Regions from separate parts of the Micromonospora sp. WMMD882 genome, predicted to be linked through region 2. Evidence: riboswitches for the same ligand, from Rfam matches in the RefSeq annotation. Region 2 holds a riboswitch; the other holds the start of a gene.
What was found. A riboswitch is a leader RNA that binds a small molecule or an ion and turns the genes downstream of it on or off. The one in region 2 is predicted to bind thiamine pyrophosphate.
Positions count from the first base shown of each region.

Region 1: it holds a riboswitch for thiamine pyrophosphate, as region 2 does, so the genes downstream of both, O7606_RS26790 (ECF transporter S component) here and thiE (thiamine phosphate synthase) in region 2, are expected to answer to the same signal.

Region 1 covers NZ_CP114903.1:6,180,784-6,188,365, forward strand. The annotation lists gene O7606_RS26765 (hypothetical protein) at 63-335, shown strand; gene O7606_RS26770 (MTH1187 family thiamine-binding protein) at 558-854, opposite strand; gene O7606_RS26775 (hypothetical protein) at 1,116-1,352, shown strand; gene O7606_RS26780 (energy-coupling factor transporter transmembrane component T) at 1,574-2,374, opposite strand; gene O7606_RS26785 (ABC transporter ATP-binding protein) at 2,371-3,834, opposite strand; gene O7606_RS26790 (ECF transporter S component) at 3,967-4,560, opposite strand; TPP riboswitch at 4,633-4,741, opposite strand; gene O7606_RS26795 (permease) at 5,177-6,121, shown strand; gene O7606_RS26800 (TIGR03943 family protein) at 6,118-6,894, shown strand; gene O7606_RS26805 (alpha/beta hydrolase) at 6,931-7,582, shown strand, end outside.
Region 2 covers NZ_CP114903.1:5,534,662-5,542,243, reverse strand. The annotation lists gene O7606_RS23900 (thiamine phosphate synthase) at 1-474, opposite strand, end outside; gene O7606_RS23895 (thiazole synthase) at 510-1,286, opposite strand; gene thiS (sulfur carrier protein ThiS) at 1,283-1,483, opposite strand; gene thiO (glycine oxidase ThiO) at 1,474-2,625, opposite strand; gene thiE (thiamine phosphate synthase) at 2,622-3,245, opposite strand; TPP riboswitch at 3,242-3,350, opposite strand; gene O7606_RS23875 (ThuA domain-containing protein) at 3,785-7,582, shown strand, end outside.

The sequences.
Region 1 (7,582 bases), 650 kb from region 2:
CGTGTCGCGACATCGCGTGCCCGGATTCTGGCCCGGCGGCAGGCGAGGAAACTGCGGTGACCGTGCTCCTGCCGAAGGCCGGCGATCCCGTGCACGTGACGAGAGCTGCCAGCATCCAGTTCGACCAGCCGATCATGTTCCGGGTCATCCGCGTGATCGACGACTGGACCAGGAACGGCTACGACGGGTGGATCTGGCTCGACGGGTACCAACTCGATGCCAAGGGGGAGGCGGTGGAGCGTCGGTCGATCTTCGTCCAGTCGGCGGGACTGCTGGTCCAACGACGAACCGCCCCGGCGCAACCAGGGCGGTCCAGATCGAACATGCGGGCCTGAAGGCCAGCCGTCGGTCACTTAGGCACACCGGGTCTGCCTGGTCCTTTCCGGGCCATCCGCCGTAGCCGTCAGACGGTCGTCATGACGTACGTGCGGATACGTCGTCCACGGGGCCCGCCAAGGCAGCGTCTTCGTCGCCGAGGGGCAAGCTCAGGGCGTGACGTCACCGGGTCCGTCGGCTTCCCGCCCGAGGCGGACCTGCTGCCCCCGGTCGGTCCCCGGTCAGCTCTCGGCGAGACGGGCCTCCACGTGGGCGACCTTGCTGGTCAGGCCGTCGGTCACGCCGGGACGCAGGTCGGCCTTGAGGACCAGGCTGACCCGGGGCGCCTGCGCGGCGACCACGTCGACCGCCCGCTTGACCACCGCCATCACCTCGTCCCACTCGCCCTCGACGGTGGTGAACATGGCGTCGGTACGGTTCGGCAGGCCGGACTCGCGGACCACCCGTACCGCGTCGGCGACCTGGTCACCGACGGAGTCTCCGACGCCCAGCGGGGTTATCGAGAACGCGATCAGCATGTCGTCGATCGTGGTCGGTAATTCGGCTGCGCGCCAGCGGCGCACCGGGTAGCTTCCTGGTCATGCGTTACTGACGCCCCAGAACCCAGTCGGGTCCACCGCCGCTGTCGCCGTGGGCCCGGGTGTCTCCGGGCGTCCGCATCCCCGTTCGTCGCCGTCGTGGCGCGTGCCGTGGTCGGGCCGATCCACCCGGGGCGCCCCGTCCCCGTTCGCCCGACCGTCCCTCTCCGGACGGTCCCTCGTCCGTCGCAGGAGGCACGTATGCCCGCGAAGCGTAATCCGAAGAAGAAGCCCCGTACCCCGTCGCCGAAGCCGACCCTGGCGGAGCTGACGCCGCCCGACCTGGACGCGCTCACGGTGGCCCCGGAGCAGCCGGGGGCCGGGTCGACCCCGCCGCCGGCGCCGAAGGCCGGTCCGCCGCCCCGGCGCGGCGCGGGCTTCGCCGGTCGCGGTCGACCCGCCGCGTCGGGCCGCCAGTACGTCTTCCGCCGGAGCTGACCGTCACGGGCTGGCCGGTCACGGGGCTGGCCGACGCTCGCTACCCACCCAAACCCGCCCAATCCGGCCGACCGGCGTGATCGACTGGCCCGTGATCGACTTCGTTTCCAGGATAAGGGGCACTCCTCGTTCGAGGATGCGCCCGTATCACGGAAACGGAGTCGATCACGGGCGGCGCGGGGGCGGGGGCAGTGGATCAAGGGCGGGCGCCGGGGCGGGGGTCAGCCGATCAGGGGGCGGAAGACGCCGAGGGCGACGCTCACCGCCAGGGTCGACCCGGCCAGCACGAACGCCCCGGCGACCAGCAGCCCGTCCGCCAGGGTGAAACGCTGCCGGCGGGCCACCGTGCGCGGGGTGCCCGCGTCGAAGCCCCGGGCGTCCATCGCCACCGCCAGCCGGGTGCCGCGCCGGATCGCCCCGACCAGCAGCCCGAATCCGGTGGAGACGAAGAGCCGCAGCCGGGCCACCGGGTTGCGGCCGGCGTCCACGCCCCGGGCCCGCCGGGCCATGCTGATCATCTGCCACTCCTGGCCGAGCAGCGGCACCAGCCGGAACGCGGCCAGCGCGCCGATCGCGAACCGGGGCGGGGCCTTGGCGTTCTGGATCAGCGCGTCGGCCAGGTCCGTCGGGTCGGTGGTGGCGAACACGATCACCCCGGGCAGCGCCACCGCGAGCAGCCGCAGCACCAGGCCGAGCGCGGTGACCAGCACCCCCGAGGTGACCAGCACCGGACCGGCCTCGACCAGCACCCGGCCGTCCCGGTCGGCGGCGAACAGCACCAGGGAGACCAGGATGCCGACCGCGCCGAGCAGCAGCGGCCAGGCCCGTCGGGCGAGCACCCGGTACCGGACGCCGAACAGCGGCAGCACCGCCAACTCGATGGCCAGGGCGATGGCCGGGGCGACCGGGTCGAGCGTGGCGACCAGGGTGAACGAGAACAGCAGCGCGGCGGCGAGCTTCGCCACCGGGCTGCGGCGGGCCAGCGGCGCGGTCGGGTCGGCGACCGGCTCCAGCGTGATCACGATGGGCCGTCCTCGGGCCGGCCCGGCCCGGTCCGCCCGTTCTGAGGGGGCCGGGCCAGGATGAGCCGCCGGTCGGCGAGGGCGTCGACGAAGTCCGCGTCGTGGGTGACGGTCACGATGCCGTGCCCGGCGTCCCGCAGGTCGGCGAGGAGGTCCACCAGCTCCGCCCAGGTGCGCCGGTCCTGACCGAAGGTCGGCTCGTCGCAGACCAGCAGCCGGGGCGCGGTGGCCAGGGCGGTCGCCACGCTCAGCCGCCGCGCCTCGCCGCCCGAGAGGGTGTACGGGTTGGCGCGGGCCAGTCGGTCCAGTCGCAGCCGGTTCAGCAGCTCGTCGACGGTCGCCCGGACGGCGGGCTCGGGTTGGCCGACGCGGCGCGGGCCCAGCGCCAGCTCGTCGAAGACCGTGCCGGTGACGAACTGGTGCTCCGGGTCCTGGAAGACCGACCCGATCCGCCGGGCCAGGGCCGGGGCCCGCCACCGGTACGGGGCGACCCGGTGGTCGCCGTCGGCCAGCGCCGGGCTGGCGGTCAGCCGACCGGTCCCCGGCCGGAGCAGGCCGCCGAGGAGCAGGGCGAGGGTGGACTTGCCGGCCCCGTTGGGACCGACCACGGCGAGCGCCTCGCCGGCGCGTACCGTCAGGTCGGTGGCGGCCAGCCGGGGCGGCAGGCCGAGGTGTTCGGCGGCGAGCAGCGGCTCCCCGGGCGGCCGGGTCGCCCGGCGGGGCGACACGGGACGGCCCGGCACCCAGACCCCCTCGGCGGCGAGCGCCGCGCCGTGTTCGGCGAAGACCCGCCCGGGTGGCCCGTCGGCCCGTACGCCGCCGCCGGCGGCCAACACGATCACCCGGTCGACCAGCGGCAACGCCTCGGCCACCCGATGCTCCACCAGGATCAGCGTGGTGTCGGCGGTCACCGCGTCGGCGACCGCCCGCCGGACCAGGGCCGCCCCGTCCGGGTCCAGGTTCGCCGTCGGCTCGTCCAACAGGAGCAGCCCGGGACGCAACGCCAGCGCCCCGGCCAGGGCGAGCCGCTGCTGCTCCCCGCCGGAGAGCGCGGCGGTGGGCCGGTCCCGGTGGTACGGGAAGCCGACCCGGGCCAGCGCCTCGTCCACCCGGGGCCAGATCTGCTCCTCGGGCACGCCCCGGTTCTCCAGCCCGAAGGCCACGTCGTCGCCGCTGCGGGCCATGACGAGCTGGCTCTCCGGGTCCTGGAAGACCATGCCGATCCGGTCGCGGACGGCCCGTGGGTCACGCCCGTCGACGCGGATGCGCCCCTCCTGCTCGCCGGAGTCCTCGGGCAGCAGCCCGGCCAGGGCGGCGAGCAGGGTGCTCTTGCCGGCGCCCGAGGGCCCGAGCAGCAGCACCCGTTCCCCGCGCGTCACGGACAGCTCCACCCCGCGTACCGCCCACGCCCGACGCCCTCCGTGCCGCCACCCGAACCCCTCGACCACCACCCCACCCACGCCGTCTCCTTCCTTCCCGTCCCACTCTCCCCACCCCCGCCCTCGTCCGCGCCGTTGATCAGGAGCTTTCTCGCGTACCGGAAGCTCCTGATCGACCCGGCGGGGCAGCCTTGGCGGGGGTGGGGGTGGGGGTCAGACGGGGGTGTTGTGGTGGTGGGCGACGGGGAAGCGGTCCAGGGCGCCGGTGCGGGCCAGCGCGCCGGTCAGGGCGTAGCCGCCGGCGCCGGCGACGACCGTGGCGCTGACGATGGTCAGCAGCGCGTACGGGATGCGGTAGGCGGTCAGGTCGTACTCGGCGTTCCAGACGAAGAAGTCGAAAAGGGCCGCGCTGAGGCCGGTCGCCGCGCCGGCGAGCAGCGCGGTCGGCAGCCGGAACGAGCGGTACCGGAAGGCGGCGAACGCCAGCTCCGCGCCGAGGCCCTGCACGATGCCCTGCGGGATCACCGTGCCCGCCCACTGACTGCCCAGCAGCGCCGACAGCACCGCCGCCACGGTCTCGCAGTACAGGGCCGCGCCCGGCTTGCGGATCACCAGGCCGCCGACGACGGCCGGCATCAGCCACACGCCGTAGATCAGGGTCTGCGCCGGCGGGAAGAAGGCGAACGCGCCCTCGGTCGCGCTCCAGACCAGGCCCCAGGCCCAGAAGATGACGCCGAAGGCGACCGCGATCACCGAGGCGACGACGATGTCGATGGTCCGCCAGCGCGGGTTGTCGGGTTGGCTCATGATTCCTGCTCCCAGTCCATGGACGAACCAGGCAAGACGCACGCCGCGTCCGGCGGACCGGACGACGGCGCGGCTGGAGGTCGACCGAACTCCCTGCGCTGGCATTACCCAGATCAGGTTCGAGGGTCTGCGGGGCGTGGTGCCCGCACTCTCAGCGCTGTGCGCTCCCCTGTCGGAGGTGAAGTTGTCTCGGCAGACGCTAACACCGATGACGGGCGGAACCCAGGGGAAGAGGGGCGGGCGGGGCCGTCACCCGCGTCACGTTCCGGGTTATCGTGGGCTGCCCTCCGCGTACCGGCAGCGACGGACCGGTCGCGGCCCGTCGAGCGCTCCGGTGGCACGAGCGGTGGGCGTGGCGGGTGTCGTGTCGGAGGGAGGGGCGGCCGTGACGGGTGCCGAGCGGGCCACCGGGGGACCGGACGGTCCAGCCGCCGGATCCGTGCGGGCGTCCCCGCCCCCGTCGGGCGGCTCGCTGGAGGTGGCCGCGCCGACCTCGACCGGGCCGGTGGACGTGGCCGCGCCGGAGGCGGCGTCGGACGTACCGGGTGGCGGGTCGTCGGCGGACGGGCCGCGCCGGGGGCTCGGCGACCGGGTCGGCGCGGCGCTCGGCGACCGGGTGGGCTCGGTGGAGGTGCTGGCCGCGCTGCTGGTGCTGCTGGTGGTCTTCCGGGAGCCGGTGGCCGCCGCGGTCTCCGCGCCCCGGTTGCAGACCTGGACGACGGTGTTCGTCTCGGTGCTGGTCCAGGCGGTGCCGTTCCTGGTCTTCGGGGTGCTGCTCTCGGCGGTGATCGCGGTCTTCGTGCCCCGGTCGTTCTGGGCGCGGGCGCTGCCCCGGCACCCCGCCCTCGCGGTGCCGGTGGCCAGCGCCGCCGGGGTGGTCCTGCCCGGCTGCGAGTGCGGCTCGGTGCCGATCGCCGGCTCGCTGATCCGTCGGGGGGTGACCCCGGCCGCCGCGTTGGCGTTCCTGCTCGCCGCCCCGGCGATCAACCCGATCGTGCTCACCGCCACCGCGGTCGCCTTCCCGAACGACCCGGAGATGGTGCTGGCGCGCGGACTGGCCAGCCTGGTCGTGGCCATGATCATGGGGTGGCTCTGGCTGCGGATCGGGCGGGCCGACTGGATCCGGCTGCCGCGCCGCCCCGACCTGGCCGGGCTGGGCCGGGGCGCGGCGTTCTGGTCGGCGGTCCGGCACGACGTGGTGCACGCCGGGGGTTTCCTGGTGCTCGGCGCGATGGCCGCCGCCAGCATCAACGTGCTGGTGCCGGAGCGCTGGTTGCAGACCCTGGCCGACCGGCCGGTGCTGTCCGTGCTGGCGCTGGCCGTCCTCGCCGTGCTGCTCTCCATCTGCTCGGAGGCGGACGCCTTCGTCGCCGCCTCGCTGTCGCAGTTCTCGCTCACCGCCCGGCTGGTGTTCCTGGTGGTCGGGCCGATGGTCGACCTGAAGCTGGTGTCGATGCAGGCCGGCGTGTTCGGGCGGCGCTTCGCGTTCCGGTTCGCCCCGGCGACGTTCGTGGTGGCCGTCCTGGTGGCCGCCGGCGTGGGGGCGGTGGTGCTGCGATGAACCGGCAGGCCCAGGCGGTCGTCCTGCTGCTGCTGGGCGGGGCGGTGCTGCGGGCCAGCCTCACCGACCTGCACCTGCGCTACGTCAAGCCGGGGCTGCAACCCTTCCTGGTCGCCGCCGGGCTGCTGCTGCTCGCCGCCGCGGCGATGACCCTCTGGTACGAGCTGCGCCCCGACGTCGACCCCGACCCCGACCCCGACCCCGACGACGGCCACGGCCATGACGACGGCCACGGCCATGACCAGGGCCACGGCCACGGGCATGACCACCAGGGGCACGAGCCCCGGGTCGGTTGGCTGCTCGTCCTGCCCGTGGTCGGCCTGCTACTGGTCACCCCGCCCGCCCTCGGGTCGTACGCGGCGGGACAGGCCGGCACCGTGCTGCCCAGCCGGCAGGTGTCCGACTACCCCCCGCTGCCCGCCGGCGACCCGGTCCGGACGACAGTGCTCGACTACGCCTCCCGGGCGCTGTTCGACAGGGGACGGTCCATCGGGGACAGACGCGTTCAGCTCACCGGTTTCGTCACCACCGGCCCGGACGGGCAACCCCTGCTGGCCCGCATGATCCTCTCGTGCTGCGCGGCGGACGGCCGCCCGGTCAAGCTCGGGCTCGTCGGCGACGTGCCCTCCGGGCTGCCCGACGACACCTGGGTCGAGGTGACCGGCCGCTACACCGAGCGGGTCGGCCGGGATCCGGTCAACGACGCGGAGGTGCCGTACCTGGCGGTGGAGTCGTGGCGGCAGGTGCCGACCCCGAGACAGCAGTACGAGTAGGTACGGGCGGGCGATGCCGGCGGTAGGCTGGCGATCATGCGGATCGACGCGCGGGGGCTGACGTTCGAAGTGCACGCCGGCGGCCCGGAGGACGGCGATCCCGTCCTGCTGCTGCACGGTTTCCCGCAGCACAGCGGGGAGTGGGTCGACCTGCTGCCGGCGTTGCACGCGGCCAACCTGCGCACCTACGGGCTGGACCAGCGGGGCTACTCGCCCGGCGCCCGACCGGCCGACGTCGGGGCGTACCGGATGACGGAGTGCGTGGCCGACGCGGTGGCCGTGCTCGACGCCCTGGGCGTCGGATCGGCGCACGTGGTCGGCCACGACTGGGGCGCGGTGGTCGCCTGGACGCTCGCCGCCCGGCATCCGGAGCGGGTGCGCAGCCTGGTCGCCGTCTCCGTGCCGCATCCGGCGGCCATGGCGCACGCCCTGGCCACCGACCCGCAGCAGAAGGCCCGATCGGCGTACATGGCGCTGTTCCGCAAGGAGGGCAAGGCGGAGAAGGTGCTGCTGGCCTGGCAGGCCGCCGCCCTGCGCAAGCTGCTCGGCGGGGTGGGTGACCGGGACCGGGTCGCCACGTACGTGCAGCCGATGCGCGAGCCGGGCGCGTTGACCGCCGCGCTGAACTGGTACCGCGCCATGTCCGGCCGGGACATGGCCGGCACGGGGCCGGTGGCGACGCCGACCA
Region 2 (7,582 bases):
GGTCCGCACGCCGCCGAGGGCCAGGACCGGGACCGGGCTGACCCGGACCAGGTCGGCCAGCCCGGCGGGGCGCAGGGCCGGGCCGTACCCGGGTTTGGTGGGTGTCGGGTAGACCGGTGAGAGGGTCGCGTAGTCCTCGGTGGTGAGTCGGCCCAGCTCGGCCGCGTCGTGGCAGGAGCGGCCGACCAGCGCGACCGCCGGCGGCGGGTACGGGCCGGCGGCGGTCAGGTGCACGGCGTCGCCGTCGAGCGGGTCGGGGCCGGCGACGACGAGCGTCCCGCCCGCCTCGGCGAGGACGGCCCGCAGGTCGGCGGCGAGGGCGGCGCGCTCGGCGCGGGGCAGGTCCTGCTCGCGCAGCACCACCCAGCGCACTCCCCCGGCCACGGCCCCGGCGACCACCGCGGCGAGCGGTTTCCCGGCCAGCCGCCGCTCGGTGAGCAGCACCACCCCTGACGGCGGCGCCGCGCGATCCACCGGCCGCGCCGGGACGGGGTGGGCGGGTAGGGCGGTCACAGGTCGGGCCGACCGTCGTCGGGGGTGGAGGCCAGGGCGTGGGTGCGGCGGGGGATCCGGCCGGCCCGGTACGCGAGGCGACCGGCCCGCACGGCGTGCCGCATCGCGGTGGCCATCGCCTCCGGGTCGGCGGCCCGGGTGACCGCGCTGGCCAGCAGCACCGCGTCGCAGCCCAGCTCCATGGCCAGGGCGGCGTCGGAGGCGGTGCCGATGCCGGCGTCCAGGATCACCGGCACGTCGACGCCCTGCCGGATCAGCGCGATGTGGTGCGGGTTGCAGATCCCCAGGCCGGAGCCGATCGGCGCGCCGGCCGGCATCACCGCCGCGCAGCCCACGTCGGCCAGCCGACGGGCCAGGATCGGATCGTCCGAGGTGTACGGCAGCACGGTGAACCCGTCGTCGACGAGCTGCTCGGCGGCGCGCAGCAGCTCCACCCCGTCGGGCAGCAGGGTGCGCTCGTCGCCGATCACCTCCAGTTTGATCCGGTCGGTGTCGAACGCGTCCCGGGCCAGGTGGGCGACCTTCACCGCCTCGCCCGCGGTGTAGCAGCCGGCGGTGTTGGGCAGCAGGCCCACCCCGCACCGGTCCAGCAGGTCGAGCAGGCCGCCGGCGGTGGCGGCGGTGTCGACCCGGCGCAGCGCCAGGGTGACCAGCTCGGTGCCGGAGGCGCGGATGGCCTTCTCCAGCACGTGCAGGTTGGCCGCGCCGCCGGTGCCGAGGATCAGCCGGGACCCGAACGTCGTACCGCCGAGCAGGAAGGTCACCGGGATCACCCGCCCTGGGCGGCGCTGAGCACCTCGACCCGGTCGCCGTCGCGCAGCTCGGTCGCCGGCCAGCCGGTACGCGGCACCACCTCGCCGTTCACCGCGACCGCCACGCCGCGCTGCGCGGCGGTGACCAGTCGGACCAGGTCCGCGACCGTCGCGCCACCGGGCACGGTACGGCCGACGCCGTTCACCGTCAGTTCCACCTGTCGTCCTCCTGTCGGGCGCGCGGGCCGGCCACCGGGGTCAGGCGGGCCGGGGTGAAGGGGGCCAGCAGCGGGTCGGGCACGCCGGTGGTGACCAGGTCGACGACCAGGTCGGCGGTGACCGGGGTGAGCACGATGCCGTGCCGGTGGTGGCCGGTCGCGGCGAGCACGTCGGGGCGGCCGGGCAGCGCCCCGATCAGCGGCGCGTTGTCCGGGGTGCCGGGGCGGAACCCGACGGCCGTCTCCACCAGGTCGTACTCGGCGATCTCGGGGACCAGGTCGACGGCCGCCCGGAGCAGCCGCAGCACCGCGCCGGCGGTGACCGCGTCGTCGGCGCGTTCCTCCACGGTCGCCCCGACGACCACCTCGCCGTCGGCGCGGGGCACCAGGTAGACCGGCTCGCCGTCGGCGTACCCGCGGATGACGTGCCGGAAGCCGGGCGGCCCGCCGGCGGGCGCGCGGAGCCGGAGGATCTGGCCCTTGACCGGGCGGACCGGCAGGCCGGTGAGGGCGGCGGCGCCGCAGCCGGCGGCGACCACGGTGACCGGCGCGGACAGCTCGGCGAGGGCCCGGACCGGGCCGGGGACCAGCCGCGCGCCGGCCCGTTCGGCGGCGGCGCGCAACGCGACGAGCAGCCGGCGCGGGTCGACCTGGTGGTCGCCGGGGGCGAACGCGCCGCCGCGCACCCGGGGGGCCAGCGCCGGCTCGCGGTCCCGCAGGCCGCTCGGGCGCAGCGGGGTGATCGGCAACCCCAACCCCTGCTGGTACGCCCAGAGCCGGCGCGCCTCGGCCAGGTCGTCGCCGGTGAGCCCGACGACCAGGGTGCCCTCGGTACGGTAGCCGAGGTCGACGTCGCTGGCGGCGGTCAGCTCGGCGGCGAACGCCGGCCAGCGGGCGGCGGACTCGACGAGCAGCCCGGTCAGCTCGGTCTCCCCGAAGTACGCCTCGGCGACCGGGGCGAGCATCCCGGCGGCCACCGTGGACGCCCCGGAGCCGGGGGCCGGGTCGTGCACGGTCACCGTCAGCCCCCGGGCGGCGCACCGCCAGGCGACCGCCCACCCGATCACTCCCCCACCCACCACCGCCACCTCCGGCGTACCGGCGGCGGGCGCGGGCGGGCCGGATCCGCGCGTCGGGCTCATCGGAGGGCGGCGAGCAGGTCGGCGGTGGCGCGGGCCGGGTCGGCGGCGGCGGAGAGCGCGCCGACCACCGCCACCCCGTACGCCCCGGCGGCGCGCAGCGCCGGCACGGTCGCCGCGGTGACGCCGCCGATGGCGACGACCGGCACGGGTACGGCCTCGGCGACCGCCCGGACCCCGTCCGGGCCGATCGGCGGGGGCAGTCCGTCCTTGGTGGTGGTGGCGTGGCAGGGTCCGACGCCGAGGTAGCTCGCGCCGGCGTCGACGGCGCGGGCGGCGGTGACCGGTTCCCGGGCGGTCGCGCCGAGCACCGCCTGCGGGCCGAGGACCCGGCGGGCGGCGGCCACCGGCAGGTCGTCCGCGCCGACGTGGCCGCCGGCCGCGCCGACCGCGAGCGCCACGTGCAGCCGGTCGTTGACCAGGCAGGTGGCGTCGGCCGCCGCGCACAGCTCGCGGATCCGCAGGGCCAGCTCGTACGCCTCGCGGTCGGTGGCGTCGTCGGCGACCCGGACCTGCACGACCAGTTCGGGGCCGGCGACGCCGAGGGCGGCGCGGACCACGGTGAGCGGGCCGCGCCCGGGTCGGGTGTCGGTGATCAGATGCAGTCGTCCGAGGGACGGCACGGCAGCTCTCTCCTCCCTGCGCCGGCATTACCCGGATCAGGTTCGACGGTCGGGGGCTCGCAGCCCCCCTCTCAGCCCGGTCCACCGGGCTCCCGTGGGTCACTTGGCTGCCACCATAGGTCGGGTCCGCGGTGTCCGCCAAGGGGCCGGGTCCGGTTTTCCGGATAACCGTGAAGGTGGTCACGGTGGCTGGCCGGCACCGGCCACCACCTGCCCCAGCCACCACCTGCCCCGGCCGCCTGTCCGGCCACGACCTGCCGGCCGCTCTCCGGCCGCGACTGCCGGCAGGGCCCGGACCGGTCACTGTGCAGCGGCCCGGCAGGCTTCCGTCCGCTTTTGCGGCACATTGCGCCCGCCCGTTACGCAAACGTTACACAGCCACGCCTTGCCCGACACACTTCGAGCAACGCTAATTTGTTCATCGAATAAGCAAAATCCGGTACGAACGCCCTGGCACGGCGCCCGTACCGGCCACCGGGGCGGTCTTCGGCGAACCGGCCCTCGCGTACGCCCTGTCCATCAGGACAAAGGAGACCTTAGTGTCCCGACTCCACCGGGGACGCACACCACGTGCCCCGCTGACCGCTGCTCTGCTGTCCCTCACCCTCACCACCACCGCCCTGCTCAGCGTCCCGGCCGCGCAGGCCGCGCCGAAGGGGCCGGTCGCCCGGCCCGGCGCGAACGACACGGTGGCCGCGCCGACCGCGCCCTCCGTGGCGGCCGAGACCGACCCGTTCTCGGTGCTGGTCTTCTCGAAGACCGCAGGCTTCCGGCACGGCTCCATCCCGGCCGGCATCACCGCCATCAAGCAACTCGGCGCGGCCAACGACTTCACCGTCGACACCACCGAGGACGGCGCCGCGTTCACCGACGCCAACCTCGCCAAGTACCAGGCGGTGGTCTGGCTCTCCACCACCGGTGACGTGCTCAACGCCGACCAGCAGGCGGCGTTCGAGCGGTACGTCCAGGCCGGCGGCGGCTACGCCGGCATCCACGCCGCCTCCGACACCGAGTACGACTGGCCGTGGTACGGCGAGCTGGTCGGCGCGTACTTCAACAGCCACCCGGCCAACCAGACCGCCACGGTCAAGGTCGAGGACCCGGCGCACCCGTCCACGGCGGACCTGCCGGACCGGTGGAGCCGGTACGACGAGTGGTACAACTACCGCACCAACCCCCGGGGCGACGTGCACGTCCTGGCCAGTCTGGACGAGAAGTCGTACACCCCGGGCTCCGGCGCGATGGGCGCGGACCACCCGATCGCCTGGTGCCAGGACTACGACGGCGGCCGGGCCTGGTACACCGGCGGCGGCCACACCAACGAGTCGTACGCCGAGCCCGACTTCCTCGCCCACCTGCTCGGCGGCATCCAGACCGCGGCCGGGGTGCTGGACGCCGACTGCGGCGCCTCGAAGACCGGCAACTTCGAGAAGGTCACCCTGGACAGCAACACCAGCAACCCGATGGAGTTGGACGTCGCTCCCGACGGGCGGGTCTTCTACATCGAGCGCGACGGCCGGGTGCAGATCGTCAAGCCGGACACCGGCAACACGGTCACCGCGATCGACCTGGACGTCTTCACCGGCAACGAGGACGGCCTGATCGGCATCCGCCTCGACCCGGACTTCGCCACCAACAACTGGGTGTACCTCTACTACGCGCCCAACGACGGGGCGCCGCGCAACGTGCTGGCCCGGTTCACCGTCACCGGGGACACCATCGCGGCGTCCAGCGAGAAGCGGGTCCTGCAGGTCGACACCCAGCGCAACACCTGCTGCCACGCGGGCGGCACGATGACCTTCGACTCGGCCGGCAACCTGTACCTGGCCACCGGGGACAACACCAACCCGTTCGAGTCGAGCGCGTACACCCCGATCGACGAGCGGCCGGGTCGGCAGGACTACGACGCCCAGCGCACCTCGGGCAACACCAACGACCTGCGCGGCAAGGTGATCCGGATCCACCCGGAGGACGACGGCACGTACACCGTCCCGGAGGGCAACCTCTTCCCGGCCGGCACCGAGAAGACCCGTCCCGAGATCTACGCGATGGGCTTCCGTAACCCGTTCCGGCTCGGCATCGACCCGCTCACCGACACCCTGTACGTGGCCGACTACGGACCGGACGCCAACTCGGCGAACCCGAACCGTGGCCCGGAGGGCCTGGTCGAGTGGAACATCGTCGGCGCGCCCGGCAACTACGGCTGGCCGTACTGCACCGGGGCGAACTCGGCGTACAACGACTACCAGTTCCCGTCCGGCCCGAGCGGCGCGAAGTTCGACTGCGCCGCCCCGGTCAACAACTCGCCCAACAACACCGGTCTGACCCAGCTCCCGCCGGCCGTCCCGGCCACCGTCTGGTACGGCTACGCCGCGAACCCGCTCTTCCCGGAGATCGGCGGCGGCGGCGCGCCGATGGGCGGCCCGGTCTACCGGTACGACGCGGACCTGAACTCGACCCGCAAGTGGCCGGCCTACTACGACGGCAAGGCGCTGCTCGGCGAGTGGAACCAGAACAAGATGTACACCATGCAGGTCAGCGCGGACGGCAAGGAGCTGGTCGACATCAACCAGTTGCTGACCGGCATGAGCTTCCTGCGGCCGATGGACTTCGAGTTCGGCCCGGACGGCGCCCTCTACATGATCGAGTGGGGCACCGGCTTCGGCGGCAACAACGACAACTCCGGCGTCTACCGGATCGACTACATCGCCGGTGAGCGGGCCCCGATCGCCGTGGCCAAGGCCGACCCGACCTCCGGGGCGGCCCCGCTGACGGTGAGCTTCTCCAGCGAGGGCTCCCGGGACCCGGACGGCGGCGAACTGACCTACGCCTGGGCGTTCGGCGACGGCGGCACCTCCACCGAGGCGAACCCGACCCACACGTACGCCGAGGCCGGCGACTACACCGCGCAGCTCACCGTGACCAACCCCAAGGGTCGTACCGCGGTGGCGAACGTGCCGGTGACGGTCGGCAACACCGCGCCCACGGTGACCATCGAGTTCCCGCCGGCCGGCGGGTTCTTCGAGTGGGGCGACCAGGTCCGTTACACGATCAAGGTGACCGACCCCGAGGACGGCGAGATCGACTGTGACCGGGTGCAGCTCCAGGTGCTGCTCGGCCACGACGAGCACGCCCACCCGCTGGAGCAGCACACCGGCTGCACCGGCCTGGTGCAGACGTCGCTGGCCTCCGGGCACGGCGCCGAGGCGAACGTGTTCGCGGTCTTCGAGGCGACCTACACCGACGACGGCGGGGCCGGCGGGGCCAGCCCGCTGACCGGCCGGGCCATCGAGGTGCTCCAGCCCAAGCGCAAGCAGGCCGAGTACTTCACCGCCACCGGCCGCGTCGACGGCGGCACCGGCGGCGGCGACCCGGGCGTGCAGAAGGAGACCGGCAGCGACACCGCCGGTGGCGGCCAGAACATCGGCTTCATCGAGGACGGCGACTGGTGGTCGGTCGACCCGGCCAGCCTGACCAACATCGACTCGATCCGCTTCCGGGTGGCCTCGGCCAACGCCGGCGGCCGGATCGAGATCCGCGCGAACGCCGCCGACGGCCCGCTGGTCGGCTCGGTGGACGTGCCGGGCACCGGGGCGTGGCAGACGTACGTCGACGTCACCGCGGAGATCACCGGTGAGCTGACCTCGGGCACGCTGTACTTCGTGGCCGAGGACCCGACCGGCGGCACGGACTCGCTGTTCAACGTCAACTGGATGGACTTCCTCGGTCGCGGCGTCACGGAGAACGCGCCGCCGCAGGTCAGCGCCACGGCCACCCCGACCAGCGGCACCGCGCCGCTGACCGTGGCGTTCGACGGCACGGCCACCGACGCCGAGGGCGACACCCCGCTGACGTACGCCTGGGACTTCGGTGACGGCGGCACGGCGACCACCCTGGACGCCAGCCACACGTACACCGCCCCGGGCAACTTCACCGCCACCCTGACCGTCACCGACGCCAAGGGCGCGAAGGCGTACGCCACGGTGCCGGTGAAGGTCGAGGCGCCGAGCACGTCCTGCTTCGGGGCGCGTTCGGACGACTTCCTCGGCTCCGGCCTGGACAAGGACCGCTGGACGGTGGTCCGGGAGAACCAGCTCTACTCGGTGGCCGACGGCGCGCTGCGGCTGCCCACCGCGGTGGGTGACCTCTACGGCGCCCGCAACGACGCCACCAACCTGGTCCTCCAGCCCGCGCCGGGCGGGGCCTGGCAGGCCACCACCAAGGTCACCGTGCCGGTGACCGCCACGTACCAGCAGGCCGGTCTGATCGTCTACGGCGACGACGACAACTACGCCAAGGTCGACCTGCTGTACAACGGCAGCCGCGTGGTCGAGTTC